Methylomagnum ishizawai: one gene and its partners. The protein of the gene in region 2 binds, or shares a complex with, the protein of the main gene of each other region. Links are inferred from orthologs where the notes say so. Each region holds a gene or a part of one and is shown on either strand. Other genes may lie near its edges.

Region 1 (3,376 bases), 2.7 Mb from region 2 along the record:
AGCGTATTAAAATAAAGGTAGCAGTATACATTCCTTAATCATTCAACCCCCGAGGGTGATCGCTATGAAACCCATCCACCACCTAGGCGTCGGCCTGATCGTACTGGCCGCTTCCACGCTGGGGACTCCCGCACAGGCCTTGCCCGTGTTGTTCGTCAGCACCGGCCATACCGGAGCGCAGACGCAAACCGATATCAACCATACCCAGCACTGGACCTTTTCAGTGTCCCAGAACGTCACCGTAGGCGGCGGCTTGTTCGACATGAAACGGGGTCCGTCCAGCACCGCCGATGTCAGCTTCGCGATTTTCGAGGGGACATATTCACCCCCCGCGAGCCTGGATAACGCCCTGCTGCAAAAGGATTTGACGAACACGGCCTTCGCCCAGCGATTCAAAGCCGTCCTGTTCCAAAACACCGTAACCACCCTGTTGGCCGGCCACACCTATACCGGCGTCCTGTTCTCCGACGCCCTCGACGCGCAGAACAAGGGCTATTTCGTCAAAGGCGGCTCGGCCAGCCCGCTGCTGTTCGTCAATGCCAAGGGCAAGGCCGTGGCCGGTATCGAAATACTCCCGTCCATCGCGCTTCCCGAAGCGCCGCCGTCCAGGTTCGCGTCCCCGGCCTCCACCGATGCCACCTTGATTCCCGAACCCACCCTACCCGCGCTCATGGCGCTGGGCCTCGCGGGCTTGGCCTGGGCGACCCGCCGCAGCCAACCCGCAGCGCACAAAACCTGATCCGGCCCGGCGGTTGTTTTGGACGCCAGCCGCCTTATTGAAAAGTCAAGGCTTGAATCGGCCCAAGCCATCCATCATAATGCGCGTCCTCATCGACGGCCCCGGTCCCCACGGCCCGGAGCCAACGCCAGAGTTCAATGGCAAGTCGTGTCGGTCCCCTCGCAACGATACGCTGCGAACCCCGCCAGGCCCGGAAGGGAGCAACGGTAGCACCGGATTCGTGTGCCGGGGTGTGGCTGATACGACTGCCACCCTCCCATCCCCCATGCCTACACGGTCGATAACCGGCAGCGAGCCCCGATGGCCTATCAGGCTTTAGCCCGCAAGTGGCGACCCCGTAATTTCAGCGAAATCGTCGGCCAGGAGCATGTCGTCAGGGCGTTGACCCACGCGCTCGAAACCGCCCGCCTGCACCACGCCTATCTCTTCACCGGCACCCGCGGCGTGGGCAAGACCACCTTGGCCCGCATCCTCGCCAAGGCCATCAATTGCGAATCCCCCAACGGCTCCGACCCTTGCGGCCAGTGCCTGGTTTGCCGGGAAGTGGACGAAGGCCGCTTCGTCGATCTGATCGAGGTGGACGCCGCCTCCCGCACCAAGGTCGAAGACACCCGCGACCTGCTCGACAATGTGCTGTACGCGCCCAGCCAAGGCCGCTACAAAGTCTACCTGATCGATGAAGTCCACATGCTCTCGGGGCATAGCTTCAACGCCCTGCTGAAGACCCTGGAAGAACCGCCGCCCCATATCAAATTCCTGCTGGCGACCACCGACCCCCAGAAAATCCCGGTCACAGTGCTATCGCGCTGTTTGCAGTTCAATCTCAAGCGCCTGACCCCGAGCCAAATCGGCACCCAGATGGAATCCATCCTGCGCCAGGAGGAAATCCAATTCGAGGCGAATGCCCTGAAAGCCCTGGCCCGCGCCGCCGATGGCTCGATGCGCGACGGGCTGAGCCTGTTGGACCAAGCCATCGTCCACGGCGGCGGACGCCTGGGCGAGGCCGAAGTCAGCGCCATGCTGGGCACGGTGTCGCGGCGGCCCGTGTTCGATCTGCTGGACGCCCTGGCCCGGAGCGATGCGGCGGCGCTGTTGACCCTGATCGAAGCCCTATCAGAACACGCCCCGAATTACGGCGATGTGCTGCAACAATTGCTGATCGCCCTGCATCACGCCGCCCTGGCCCAATGGGTGCCCGATGCGGTCCGCCGCGACGAGGACGCCGACCGTATCTTGGCCCTGGCCCAGCGCCTGAGCGCCGAGGATTTGCAATTGTTTTACCAGATCGGCCTGGTCGGCCAACGCGACCTGCCCCTCGCGCCCGATCCCCGAGGCGGCTTCGAGATGGTCTTGCTGCGGATGCTGGCCTTCCGTCCGGCGGAAGCCACGACCTACCCGTCCCAGCCCGGAACCGCCCCGGCGCATCACGACGGGCAGCACGCCAAATCCGCGCCGCGCCCGGAACCGCCCCGGCTGATCCATCCGCCCCAGGCCCGGCCCGAACCGCCACCGACCCCGGCTTCTACCCAGGCACCAACACCACCGGCCCAAACCACGCCAGCGCCGGCACCCAACCCGGACGGTGGCGCTCCCGCGCAGGTCAATTGGCGCGAACTGATCCGCGCCACCGGCGTCGCCGCCCTGGCCCGCGAACTGGCCAACAACTGCGTGCTGGAACACCTGGACGAAACCTCTTGCGTCCTGCTCCTGCATCCCAAGCAAGCCCTGCTCCGCGCCGCCCATACCGAGGCTAACCTGGAAAAAGCCCTGCAAGACTATTTCCGCCGCCCGCTCAAGCTCACCATTAAGCTCGGCGAACCCGCGGGAGAAACCCCCGCCTTGCAAAACCAGCGGCAAAAGGAAGAACGCCAACGGGCGGCGGAGATCGAAATAGAACAAGACGAAAACGTTATCGCCTTGAAGGAACGGTTCGATGCCCGCATCGTGCCCGGTTCCGTCAAACCCTTGGATTGAACCCGCCCCGGAGCCACCGCCATGAAGAATCCCCTCGCCCATCTGATGCAGCAAGCGCAGCAAATGCAGGAAAACCTGAAGAAGGCCCAGGAGGAATTGGCCGAACTCCAGGTCCGGGGCGAATCCGGCGGCGGGCTGGTCAAGATCGCCATGACCGGCAAGCGCCAGGTGCTCAAGGTGGAAATCGACGACAGCCTGGTGAAGGAAGACCGCGATATGCTGGAGGATTTGGTCGCCGCCGCCGTCAACGACGCCGTCAACAAGGTCGCCGCCCTCAAGCAGGAAAAACTGGCGGGCTTGACCGGCGGTATGGAATTGCCGGCCGGCTTCAAGCTGCCGTTCTAAGCTCCCGCCCCGCGCCATGTCCTCGACCGGAGCCCTCGGCCAATTGATGCAAGCCCTGCGCTGCCTGCCAGGGGTGGGACCGAAATCGGCCCAGCGCATGGCCTTCCACCTGTTGCAGCGCAACCGCCCCGGCGCCCGCCAATTGGCCGAGGCGTTGCTGGACGCCCTCGACCGCATCGGCCATTGCGCCGAGTGCCGCACCCTGACCGAAGGCACCCTCTGCCCCGTCTGTGCCAATCCCCAGCGCGACCGCTCCCTGCTGTGCGTGGTGGAAACCCCCGCCGAGGTCCACGCCATCGACCAGGCCGCGACCGGCTT
Region 2 (3,479 bases):
ACGGCGCGGACACCGTGCGCCTCTTTACCATGTTCGCCGCTCCGCCCGAACAATCGCTGGAATGGTCGGATTCGGGTGTCGAGGGTGCATACCGCTTCCTGCGGCGTTTGTGGCGGCAGGTCGCCCTGCATGTCAACGAAGGCCCGGTCCCGGCTTTGGACCAAACCACGCTGGACGAAGGCCAAAAAACCCTGCGCCGCCAAGTCCACGAAACCCTGCGCAAAGTCACCGACGACATGGGGCGGCGTTTCACTTTCAACACCGCCATCGCGGCCAATATGGAACTCCTGAACGCGCTATCCAAGTTCGAGGACGCCAGCGCCCAAGGCCGCGCCCTGCGCCAGGAAGCCCTGGAACTGGTCGCGCTGATGCTCTCGCCCATCGTGCCGCATATCGCCGAGCATCTGTGGGCCGAACTCGGCCATGCTGACACCATCGCCACCGCGCCCTGGCCGCAATGGGATGATTCCGCCCTGGTCCAGGACAGCCTCGAATACGTGGTCCAGGTCAACGGCAAGCTGCGCGGTAAGATCACCGTGGCGGTGGACGCCCCGAACGAGGCCATCCAAGCCGCCGCCCTGGCCGATGCCAACGTCCAGCGCTTCATCGAGGGCAAGCCGCCCAAGAAGGTCGTGGTGGTGCCCAAGAAACTGGTCAACATCGTGGTATAAGCCCATGGCCCGACGGCTCCGCCTCGCCGCTCCGCTCTCCGCCGCCCTGGCGCTGGCCGCTTGCGGCTGGCACCTGCGCGGCGAAATGCCGGGCACCAAGCTCGAAAACACGCTCTACCTCTCCGGCATCACCAACAAGAACCCGTTCTATGGCGACTTCAACCAGACGCTGAACAACCTCGGCGGCGTGTTGGCCCCGACGCCGGGACTCGCCAGCGCGGTCGTCCACATCACCTCGGCCGCCCACACCCGCCGCCCCATCACCCTGAGCCAGCAAGGCCGCGCCAACACCTTCGACCTGACCTACCGGGTCGTCTACGATGTCCGCAGCCCCAAGGGTGAAATCCTGATCCCGCAACAGGAACTCGAAATCCGCCGCGACTACTTCAACGACCAGACCACGCCGCTGGGCCAAGGCTACGAAGAAGACATGTACCGCCAGGAAATGCAGAAGGAGGCCGCCCGGACCCTGCTGCGGCAGGTGTCCTACACCCTCCGGCAGCAGCGCAAAACGGCGAACCCGACGTGAAACTCTATCCCGAGCAGTTGGAGGAACACCTCAAGCGCAAGCTGCTGCCGATCTACCTCCTGAGCGGCGACGAACCCCTGCAACTGACCGAGGCCGCCGACGCCCTGCGCCACGCCGCCAAGGCCCAGGGCTATCCCAGCCGGGAATTGTTCTACGCCGACGCCGGTTTCGATTGGGCCTTGCTGCGGGAAGCCACCGACGCCTTCTCGCTGTTCGGCGAGCGGCGCTTGCTCGACCTCCGCATCCCCGCCAAACCGGACAAGAACGCCACCGCCGCCCTGTTGCATTACGCCGAGCGCCCACCGGAAGACGCCATCCTGGTCATCAGCACCGCCAAGCTGGCCACCGCCGACCAGAAGGCCAAGTGGTACCAGGCCATCGACAAAATCGGCGCGGTGCTGCCGGTCTGGCCCTTGGAAGGCGAGAAACTCCTGCGCTGGATCGACCGCCGCCTCAGCACGCGGGGGCTGTTGACCGACCAATCGGGCCTGCGCCTCATCGCCGCCCGCACCGAGGGCAACCTGCTCGCCGCCGCCCAGGAAATCGAGAAGCTGCATATCCTGCATGGCCGGGGCAAGCTGAGCGACGAGCAGATCGTCCAGGCGGTGGCGAACAGCGCCCGCTACGATGTGTTCGACCTGGCCGAGGAAGTCCTGCGCGGACAGGCCGGGAAAGCCTACCGGGTGCTGATGGGACTCAAGGCCGAAGGCGTGGCCCCCGCCGTGGCGCTGTGGGCGCTGGGCCGGGATATCCGGCTGGTCGCGGCCCTGCTGCGGGAAATCGCGGGCGGGACCTCCCAAGACTCGGCCTACGCCAAGCTCAAGGTCTGGGACAACCGCAAGGAAACCCTGGGGCTGGCCCTGCGGCGACTGGACCGGGGCACGGTGCATCGCGCCCTGTTGCTGGCCGCAGAGGCGGATCGGGTCATCAAGGGCGCGGGCGTGGGGGAGGCTTGGGATGCGTTGTTGGCGGTGTGTTTGTGTGTGGCGGCACCGCCTGGGAAAGCGGTTTTGGATCGGCTCCATTCATAATCCGGCATAGGAGTTAATTCCATGGGGCACATATTCATCGCGGGCAGTCATCGGGCTTCGTATCGCGACTTTGGAAACCAATGGATGGTCCGTTCCAGAGGAAAACCTATGACGCCTCGTCAAGCGCGGCGAATCAAACTGCCCCGGATTTCCAGCACAACGACATCCGTATACCCTTGAATCCATTGAGCAATAATCCCACCCTCCAGCCATGACCGAATCCATCCAAACCTATCTCGAAACCATCGGCCACAACGCCCGCGCCGCCGCCCGCCAGATCAGCCGGGCCGAGACCGCCGCCAAGAACCAAGCCTTGCTCGCCATCGCCGCCACCTTGGAAGCCGAAGCCGCCTTCCTCATCGCCGAGAACCAAAAAGACCTGGAAGCGGGCCGCCAGAGCGGCCTCGACAGCGCCATGCTCGACCGCCTCGACATCAACGCGAAGCGCGTGAAGACCATGGCCGACGGCCTCCGCGAAATCGCCGCCCTGCCCGACCCGGTGGGCGAAATCACCGGGCTGACCTATCGGCCTTCCGGCATCCAGGTCGGCAAGATGCGGGTGCCCTTGGGCGTCATCGGCATCATCTACGAATCGCGCCCCAACGTCACCGCCGACGCCGCCGCGCTCTGCCTCAAGTCCGGCAACGCCTGCATCCTCCGGGGCGGCTCCGAGGCCATCCATTCCAACAAGGCTATCGCCGCCTGCATCCGCCAAGGGCTGGAAACCGCCGGGCTTCCCGCCGACGCCGTGCAATTGATCGAAACCACCGACCGCGCCGCCGTGGGCGCGATGCTGCGGCTGGAACACGCCATCGACGTGATCGTGCCGCGTGGCGGCAAGGGCTTGATCCAGCGCATCATGGAAGAATCCCGCATCCCGATCCTCAAACACCTGGACGGCATCTGCCACGTCTACATCGACGACCGCTGCGACCCCGACAAGGCCATCCGCATCACGCTGAACGCCAAAACCCAGCGCTACGGCGTCTGCAACGCCCTGGAAACCTTGCTCATCGCCGAAGGCGTCGCGCCCACGCTGCTGCCGGCACTGGCGGCGCAACTGCGCGGGAAAGGCGTGGAACTGCGCGGCTGTCCGCGCACCCGCGAACTGGTGGAACACTGCGTTCCCGCGACCGAGGAGGATTGGGATACCGAATACCTCGCGCCCATCCTCTCGATCCGGGTGGTGGCGGACCTGGACCAAGCCATGGACCATATCGCCCGCCATAGCTCCAAGCACACCGAAGC
Region 3 (3,283 bases), 990 kb from region 2 along the record:
TTGACCGCCATGGGCCTGGGCGCGGTGCTGGGGGTGTTCGCCCTGCCCCGGCTACGCGGCTGGATGGGGATCGATGTGCTGCAAAAGTCCGCCGCCACCCTTTACGCGGCCATGTTGGCGCTGCTGGCCTGGGCACCGGACCTGTCCTGGCTGGCGGTCGCCGCCCTGGTGTCGGGGGTGGCTTGGTTGATCGCGATCACCTGCCTGCAAAGCGTCGCCCAGACCGCCTTGCCCGCCTGGGTGCGGGCGCGGGGCTTGGCCTGGGTGATGATGGTGTTCATGGGTGGCATGGCGGGCGGCTCCCTGGCCTGGGGCCGGATCGCGACCGCGCTGTCGGTGCCCGAGGCGCTGAGGATGGCGGCGGTCGGGTTGGCCTTGGGGGTGCTGGCTACTTGGCGGGTGCGCTTGCTGTCGCGGGAAGGCGTCGATTTGACGCGCTCGATGCATTGGCCCGCGCCCGCCGTGGACCAAACCCCGGAGCCGGACCGGGGTCCGGTCCTGGTCACCGTGGCCTACCGGGTGGACCCTGGGCATCTGGCCGAATTCCTGGGCCTGATGGCGAGGCAGGGTGCCGCCCGGCGGCGTAGCGGGGCGTTCTACTGGCAATTGTTCCAGGATGCCGCTGCCGGTGATGCTTATCTGGAGACCTTCCTCACCGAGTCCTGGCTGGAACATCTGCGCCAGCACGAGCGCGTCACCCAGGCCGAGCGGGTGTTGCAGGAAAAAATCCGCCGCTGCTTGCTCGAACCCGCCGGGTCGCCGGTGGTTTCCCATTATCTCGCCGTGGCCAGCGGCGGCAGCGTGGCCTGTGGCTAGGGCCGGGGCAACTGTGGCGCGTCCTCCCGCCACAAGGTTCATTTTTGGCCGCGAACAGGCCAGAATGCGCCTTTTACCCGTGGAGGGGCGATGCCCACCGAAATCGAACTGTACCCCTGGCTGGCCGGGGCTTGGCATATCCTGGGAGCGCACCTGGCCGCCGGGCGGGTGCCGCAAGCCTTGTTGATCCTGGGCGCGGCGGGAATCGGCAAGACCCATCTGGCCGGATGGTTCGCCCAGCGCCTGCTGTGTACCGCCCCCGGCGAATTCGGCTGCGGCCAGTGTCCCGCCTGCCGGTTGTTCCTGGCCGGCACCCATCCCGATTTCCTCAAGGTCCAACCCGCCGAGCCGGGCAAGGGCATCGGCGTCGATGCCATCCGCCATTTGACCGCCGACCTCGCCCTCAAATCCCAGTTCGAAGGCTACCGGGTGGTGGTCATCGCCCCGGCCCAGGCCATGAACATCAGCGCCGCCAACGCCTTGCTCAAGACCTTGGAAGAACCCGCCGAGCGGACCGTCATGCTACTGCTGAGCGAAGCCCAGGCCGGCCTGCCCGCCACCATCCTCAGCCGCTGCCAACGCTTGCCGGTGGCGCTGCCGGATGCGGCCACCGCCTGCCGCTGGCTGGAAACCCGCCATCCCGGCTGCGGCGCGGCTACCCTGTTGGCGGCGGCGCAGGGTTCGCCCTTGCGGGCCTTGGCCCTGGCCGGTACGGAAGTGGCGGAGCGGCGGCGCACGGTGTTCCGCCAATGGGGCGGGGTGCTGCTGGGCCAGGAAGAGCCGGTGGCGGTGGCGGAACTCTGGGAAAAACAGGCCCACGAGGAATTCGTCGAATGGATTTCGACCTGGACCATGGATTTGATCCGTCTGCTGAGCGTCCCCGCCGACCCGCCCCGCTATAACCCCGATCTCGCCAAGGGTATGCGGACCTTGGCTGGGCGGCTAAACTTGCGGGACTTGTTTGAGTATTGGAACCTTGTCCTGCGTTCCAAACGCGCCTTGGGCGGCCAGGCCAACCGGCAATTGCTGTTGGAAGAATTGCTGATCCATGGGTCGCGCCTGGGCCGTTCCGCGAATCCACCACGCTTGGGTTGAAGCCGACCTTGGGGTACAAGCTTTGGTTTGTACGCGGGCCTGGGGCGTTGGTGTCCTGGTGTCCCCATAGTCCGAATTGAAAAAAGCGAGCCTCCCGATGAGCGATACCGAAAGCCGTGCCCGGCAGGGCATCCTGTCCCTGACCATCCGCGACAAAAGCGTCCTGTATTCGGCCTACATGCCGTTCGTGAAGAACGGCGGCCTTTTCATCCCCACCAACCGCGCCTATAACCTGGGCGACGAGGTGTTCATGCTGCTGAACCTGATGGACGAGGCCGACCGCATCCCCATCGCCGGCAAGATCGTGTGGATCACGCCCAAGGGCGCGGAGGGCTACCGTTCCCATGGTATCGGCGTTCAGTTCAGCGACGAGGACGGCGGCGCCACCCGCAACCGCATCGAGAACCACCTGGCCGGCATCCTCGAATCCCAGCGGCCCACCCATACCATGTGAACGGGCACCGGGCGGGTCTACGCCTATGATCTCCCTCAAGGCCATGAACACTGTTCATGCGCGCTGGCCGGTACCGGCGCGTTACGCGCTGGCCGCGCTGGTCTTCCTCGTCGCGGCCCTGGTGCGCTGTTGGGTTTTGCCCATGGAATCGCGGATGACCTTCACCACGTTCTATCCCGCCCTGGCCCTCAGTTTCTACCTGGGCGGGACCGGGCCGGGCATCCTGAGCGTCCTGCTCAGCGTGGCCACCGGCTATGTGGTCCTGACGCCGCCCTTCATGCTGTTGCAGCACAAGCCCCTAGGCGATATGGCGGTGGCGACCTTCCTGCCCTCCGCCTGCATGATCGGCTTCATCGTCAAGCAACTCCAGGCCCATTCCTTCCGTACTTCGGCGGCGCTCGCCGCCCGCCTTGATACCGAGCGGGCCTTGCGCCATGAACACGGCAAGAGCCAAGCCTTGCTACGCAACGCCAGCGACGGCATCCACATCCTCGACGAACAGGGCCATATCGTCGAGTCCAGCGATTCCTTCTGCCAGATGATCGGCTACCGCCGGGAAGAGGTCTTGGGGATGCATGTCTCTCGATGGGAGGCGGGTGCCGTGGGCGAAGACCTCGCGGCCCTGCTCGGGTGGCAATTCGGGCAGCCGGGGCGGTATCTGTTCACGACCCGGCACCGGCACCAGGACGGCGGCGTGTTCGATGTCGAGATTAGCGGGTGCGTACTCGAATTCGGTGGGCGGCGGGTGTTGTTCAATTCCTCCCGCGATATCACCGAGCGCAGGCGGGTGGAGCGGGCGTTGCGGCGGAGCGACCAGCGTTTCCGCACGGTGTTCGAGTCCTCCCCGGACCCAACCTGGCTCATGGAGGGCCACCGCTTCGTGGAATGCAACCAGGCCGCCCTCGACCTGTTCGGCTA
Region 4 (3,434 bases), 360 kb from region 2 along the record:
GTGGGGCTGGGCAAGACCCATTTGATCCATGCCATCGGCAATGAAATCCTCAGAGCCAATCCTTCGGCCCAGGTGGTTTACCTGCATTCCGAGCGCTTCGTGTCGGACATGGTGAAGGCGCTGCAACACAATGCCATCGGGGCGTTCAAGGATTATTACCGCACCGTCGACGCCTTGCTGATCGACGATATCCAATTCTTCGCCGGCAAGGAGCGCTCGCAGGAAGAGTTCTTCCACACCTTCAACACCTTGCTGGAAAACAAGCACCAGGTCGTGCTGACCTGCGACCGCTATCCCAAGGAAATCAAGGGTCTGGAAGAGCGTTTGAAGTCCCGTTTCGGCTGGGGCCTGCCGGTCGCCATCGAACCGCCCGACCTCGAAACCCGCGTCGCCATCCTCAAGAGCAAGGCGGTGAACCTGGGCGTGGAACTCTCGGACGAAGTGGCGTTTTTCATCGGCAAGCGCATCCGCTCCAATATCCGCGAACTGGAAGGCGCGTTGCGGCGGGTGATGGCGAACTCGCATTTCACCGGCAAGCCTATCACCATGGAATTCGCCAAGGACGCGCTGCGGGACTTGATCGCCTTGCAGGACCGGCTCATCAACGTGGACAACATCCAGCGCACCGTGGCCGAGTATTACAAAATCCGGGTCTCGGACCTCCTGTCGAACAAGCGCACCCGCAACCTGAGCCGCCCCCGGCAGATGGCGATGGCCCTGGCCAAGGAGCTGACCAACCACAGCCTCCCGGAAATCGGCCAGATGTTCGGGGGCCGCGACCACACCACGGTCCTGCACGCCTGCCGCAAGAGCGAGGAACTCAGGGCCTGCGATAATAAGTTCGCCGAGGATTACAGCATCCTCCTCCGCACCCTCTCCGCTTAAACCCACCCTGGCATCCACCATGAAATTCACCATCGCGCGTGAAACCCTGCTCACCCCGCTGCAACAGGTCATCGGCGTCATCGAGAAACGCCAAACCCTGCCGATCCTATCCAACGTCCTGCTGAAACTCAGCGACGGCCAGTTGGAATTGACCGGCACCGACCTGGAAGTGCAATTGATTACCCGCACCACCGTGGAAAGCGGCGACAACGGCGCGATCACGGTCCCGGCCCGCAAGCTGCTGGATATCTGCCGCTTGTTGCCGGACAAAAGCGCCATCAACGTCGATTGCAAGGACGAGCGTTTCGCCATCCGTTGCGGCAGCAGCAAGTTCAACCTGGCGACCCTGCCCGCCGACAATTATCCCGAATTCGACACCGGCACCACCGAACTGGAAATCGCCGTGCCCGCCGCCACCCTGCGCCGGGCGCTGGAAAAAACCACCTTCGCCATGGCCCAGCAGGACGTGCGCTATTACCTCAACGGCTTGTTGCTGGATGTGGATGGCCGCACGCTACGCACCGTGGCCTCGGACGGACACCGGCTGGCGGTATTCGAGGAGGTCTTGGAAATCGAGGGCCAGGGGCGGCAAATCATCATCCCGCGCAAGGGCGTCTTGGAACTGGCCCGCTTGTTGGGCGAGGGCGCGGAAACGGTGACGGTGCAGATCGCCCCCAACACCGTGCGGGTGAACCTGGGCGCGGTCAGCTTCGCCGCCAAGCTGATCGAGGGCCGCTTCCCCGATTTCCAGCGGGTGATGCCGCGCGACCTGGCCCGGATCATGTTGATCGACAAGGATGTGTTCAAAGGCGCCTTGACCCGCGTTTCGGTGCTGTCCAATGAGAAGTACAAGAGCATCAGCATGGAAGTGGACGAGGACGCGGTGATGTCCCTGAAGGCGCAGAATCCCGAACACGAGGAAGCCGAGGAGCGGGTGCCGATCCAGTTGGAAGGCAGCGGGCTGTCGGTGGGCTTCAACGCAGCCTATCTGCTGGACGCCATCAACAATGTCGGCTCGGCCCAGGTGCGGCTGTCGTTCACCGAGGCAGCCAATAGCTGCTTGATCGAGGATTGCGAGGACAGCCATTTCAAGTTCATCGTGATGCCGATGCGGCTGTGAACCCAACCCGCCTAGCGTTCCCGCGCCTGGCGCGGGAACGATCACGCTAACGCCGCATGAGCCTCCTCAAACTCGAAGCCCAGGATGTCCGCAATATCGCAGCGGCCACGCTGTTGCCTTCTCCCCGCCTCAATTTCCTGGTCGGCCCCAACGCCAGCGGCAAGACCTCGCTGCTGGAAGCCATCTACCTGCTGGGCCGGGCGCGATCCTTCCGTACTTCGCAACCCCACCAGATCATCCGCTTCGACCAACCCGCCCTGACCGTGGTGGGCCGGGTCGCGGCGGACTCATCCCCGCCCCTGCCCGTCGGCCTCCGCATCGCCCGCAACGGTCGGCGCGAAATCCACTTGGACGGGCGCGGCCTACACTCCAGCGCCGAGTTGCTCCGCGCCTTCCCGGTACTGGCGATCCAGCCCGGCAGCGTGGCGCTGCTGGAAGGCCCGCCCAAAACCCGCCGCCAATTCCTGGATTTCGGCGCGTTCCATGAAAACCCGGCCTATCTCGACCACTGGCGGCGCTATACCCAGGCTTTGGGCCAGCGCAACGCGCTTTTGCGGGAAAAACGGCCCAGGGAACTGGCCCCATGGACCCATGAAGCGGCGCGGTACGGTACAATAGTGGGCGAAACGCGCCGCCTTTACGCCGAACGGCTCGAACCCTTCTTCCAAGACACGGCACAACGCTTTTTCAAGGGGCTGGTTTTCCAATTGCACACTCAAGCGGGTTGGGACACCGCAAATCCCCTGGAAAAACTACTGGAACAGGATATCCCCCACGACCTCCGCCATGGGCATACCCAGTCCGGCCCCCACAAGGGGGATTTTTCCATCGCGCTCCAGGGCCGCCCGGTCAAGGCCTACCTCTCCCGTGGCCAGATGAAGCTATTGGTCTACGCCCTGCTGCTGGCCCAAGCCCGGCTGCTGGAAGCGCGGGCGGGTGCCGCGGGCTGCGTCCTGATCGACGACGTGGCCTCCGAACTGGACGAGGACAACAAAAAAAACCTGCTCGGCTTCCTGCGCGAGGGACGGACCCAGTACTTCATCTCCGCCACCGATAGCAAGATGATCCAAAACGGTTTGGGCGAAGAAGCGGCTCTATTCGAGATTGCCCACGGGCAGGCGTCCCCTCCCACCCACTTTCCGGTCCCGTAAACACCATGGCCAGCAACAAAAGTATTGTCGTTCAAGGGATTGAAATCCATGTATTCAACAAGGATGAAGAGGACTACATCAGCTTGACCGACATGGTCGGCGGCTTCGAGGGTGGTTCGGCGCTGATTGAGGCGTGGCTACGCAACAAAGACACGATTGAGTTCTTGGGCGTATGGGAGCGCTTGAACAATCCGAATTTTAATTCCCTCGAATTCGAGGGAATTAAATCGATGGCAGGCTTAAACCGCTTCACAATGTCCGCCAAGCGCTGGACCGAA

The links.
Region 1: the proteins of holA (region 2) and dnaX are in contact, whole or in part, in a cryo-EM structure (PDB 8GIZ), measured with the Escherichia coli proteins. The link is inferred for Methylomagnum ishizawai from one-to-one orthologs.
Region 3: the proteins of holA (region 2) and B9N93_RS08465 are in contact, whole or in part, in a cryo-EM structure (PDB 8GIZ), measured with the Escherichia coli proteins. The link is inferred for Methylomagnum ishizawai from one-to-one orthologs.
Region 4: the proteins of holA (region 2) and dnaN are in contact, whole or in part, in a cryo-EM structure (PDB 8GIZ), measured with the Escherichia coli proteins. The link is inferred for Methylomagnum ishizawai from one-to-one orthologs.

Annotation. Positions count from the first base shown.
Region 1 is NZ_FXAM01000001.1:3,533,581-3,536,956, forward strand. Bases 481-3,376 are described here. They hold dnaX (DNA polymerase III subunit gamma/tau), read left to right. Parts: upstream 481-1,039; coding sequence 1,040-2,713; downstream 2,714-3,376. Other genes in these bases: B9N93_RS15810 (hypothetical protein), read left to right, coding at 481-739; B9N93_RS15825 (YbaB/EbfC family nucleoid-associated protein), read left to right, coding at 2,735-3,058; recR (recombination mediator RecR), read left to right, coding at 3,075-3,376. Outside these bases: more of B9N93_RS15810, read left to right, coding at 65-480. UniProt on the Escherichia coli protein: Part of the beta sliding clamp loading complex, which hydrolyzes ATP to load the beta clamp onto primed DNA to form the DNA replication pre-initiation complex.
Region 2 is NZ_FXAM01000001.1:880,326-883,804, reverse strand. What follows is about bases 215-3,213. They hold holA (DNA polymerase III subunit delta), read left to right. Parts: upstream 215-1,196; coding sequence 1,197-2,231; downstream 2,232-3,213. Other genes in these bases: B9N93_RS03985 (glutamate-5-semialdehyde dehydrogenase), read left to right, coding at 2,443-3,213; B9N93_RS03995 (LPS-assembly lipoprotein LptE), read left to right, coding at 676-1,200; leuS (leucine--tRNA ligase), read left to right, coding at 215-671. Outside these bases: more of leuS, read left to right, coding at 1-214; more of B9N93_RS03985, read left to right, coding at 3,214-3,479. UniProt on the Escherichia coli protein: Part of the beta sliding clamp loading complex, which hydrolyzes ATP to load the beta clamp onto primed DNA to form the DNA replication pre-initiation complex.
Region 3 is NZ_FXAM01000001.1:1,870,956-1,874,238, forward strand. The notes cover bases 106-2,908. They hold B9N93_RS08465 (DNA polymerase III subunit delta'), read left to right. Parts: upstream 106-906; coding sequence 907-1,911; downstream 1,912-2,908. Other genes in these bases: B9N93_RS08460 (MFS transporter), read left to right, coding at 106-816; B9N93_RS08470 (PilZ domain-containing protein), read left to right, coding at 2,009-2,365; B9N93_RS08475 (PAS domain S-box protein), read left to right, coding at 2,391-2,908. Outside these bases: more of B9N93_RS08460, read left to right, coding at 1-105; more of B9N93_RS08475, read left to right, coding at 2,909-3,283. UniProt on the Escherichia coli protein: Part of the beta sliding clamp loading complex, which hydrolyzes ATP to load the beta clamp onto primed DNA to form the DNA replication pre-initiation complex.
Region 4 is NZ_FXAM01000001.1:523,122-526,555, reverse strand. The notes cover bases 1-2,954. They hold dnaN (DNA polymerase III subunit beta), read left to right. Parts: upstream 1-904; coding sequence 905-2,005; downstream 2,006-2,954. Other genes in these bases: recF (DNA replication/repair protein RecF), read left to right, coding at 2,062-2,954; dnaA (chromosomal replication initiator protein DnaA), read left to right, coding at 1-885. Outside these bases: more of recF, read left to right, coding at 2,955-3,156; B9N93_RS02215 (KilA-N domain-containing protein), read left to right, coding at 3,162-3,434. UniProt on the Escherichia coli protein: Confers DNA tethering and processivity to DNA polymerases and other proteins. Acts as a clamp, forming a ring around DNA (a reaction catalyzed by the clamp-loading complex) which diffuses in an ATP-independent manner freely and bidirectionally along dsDNA.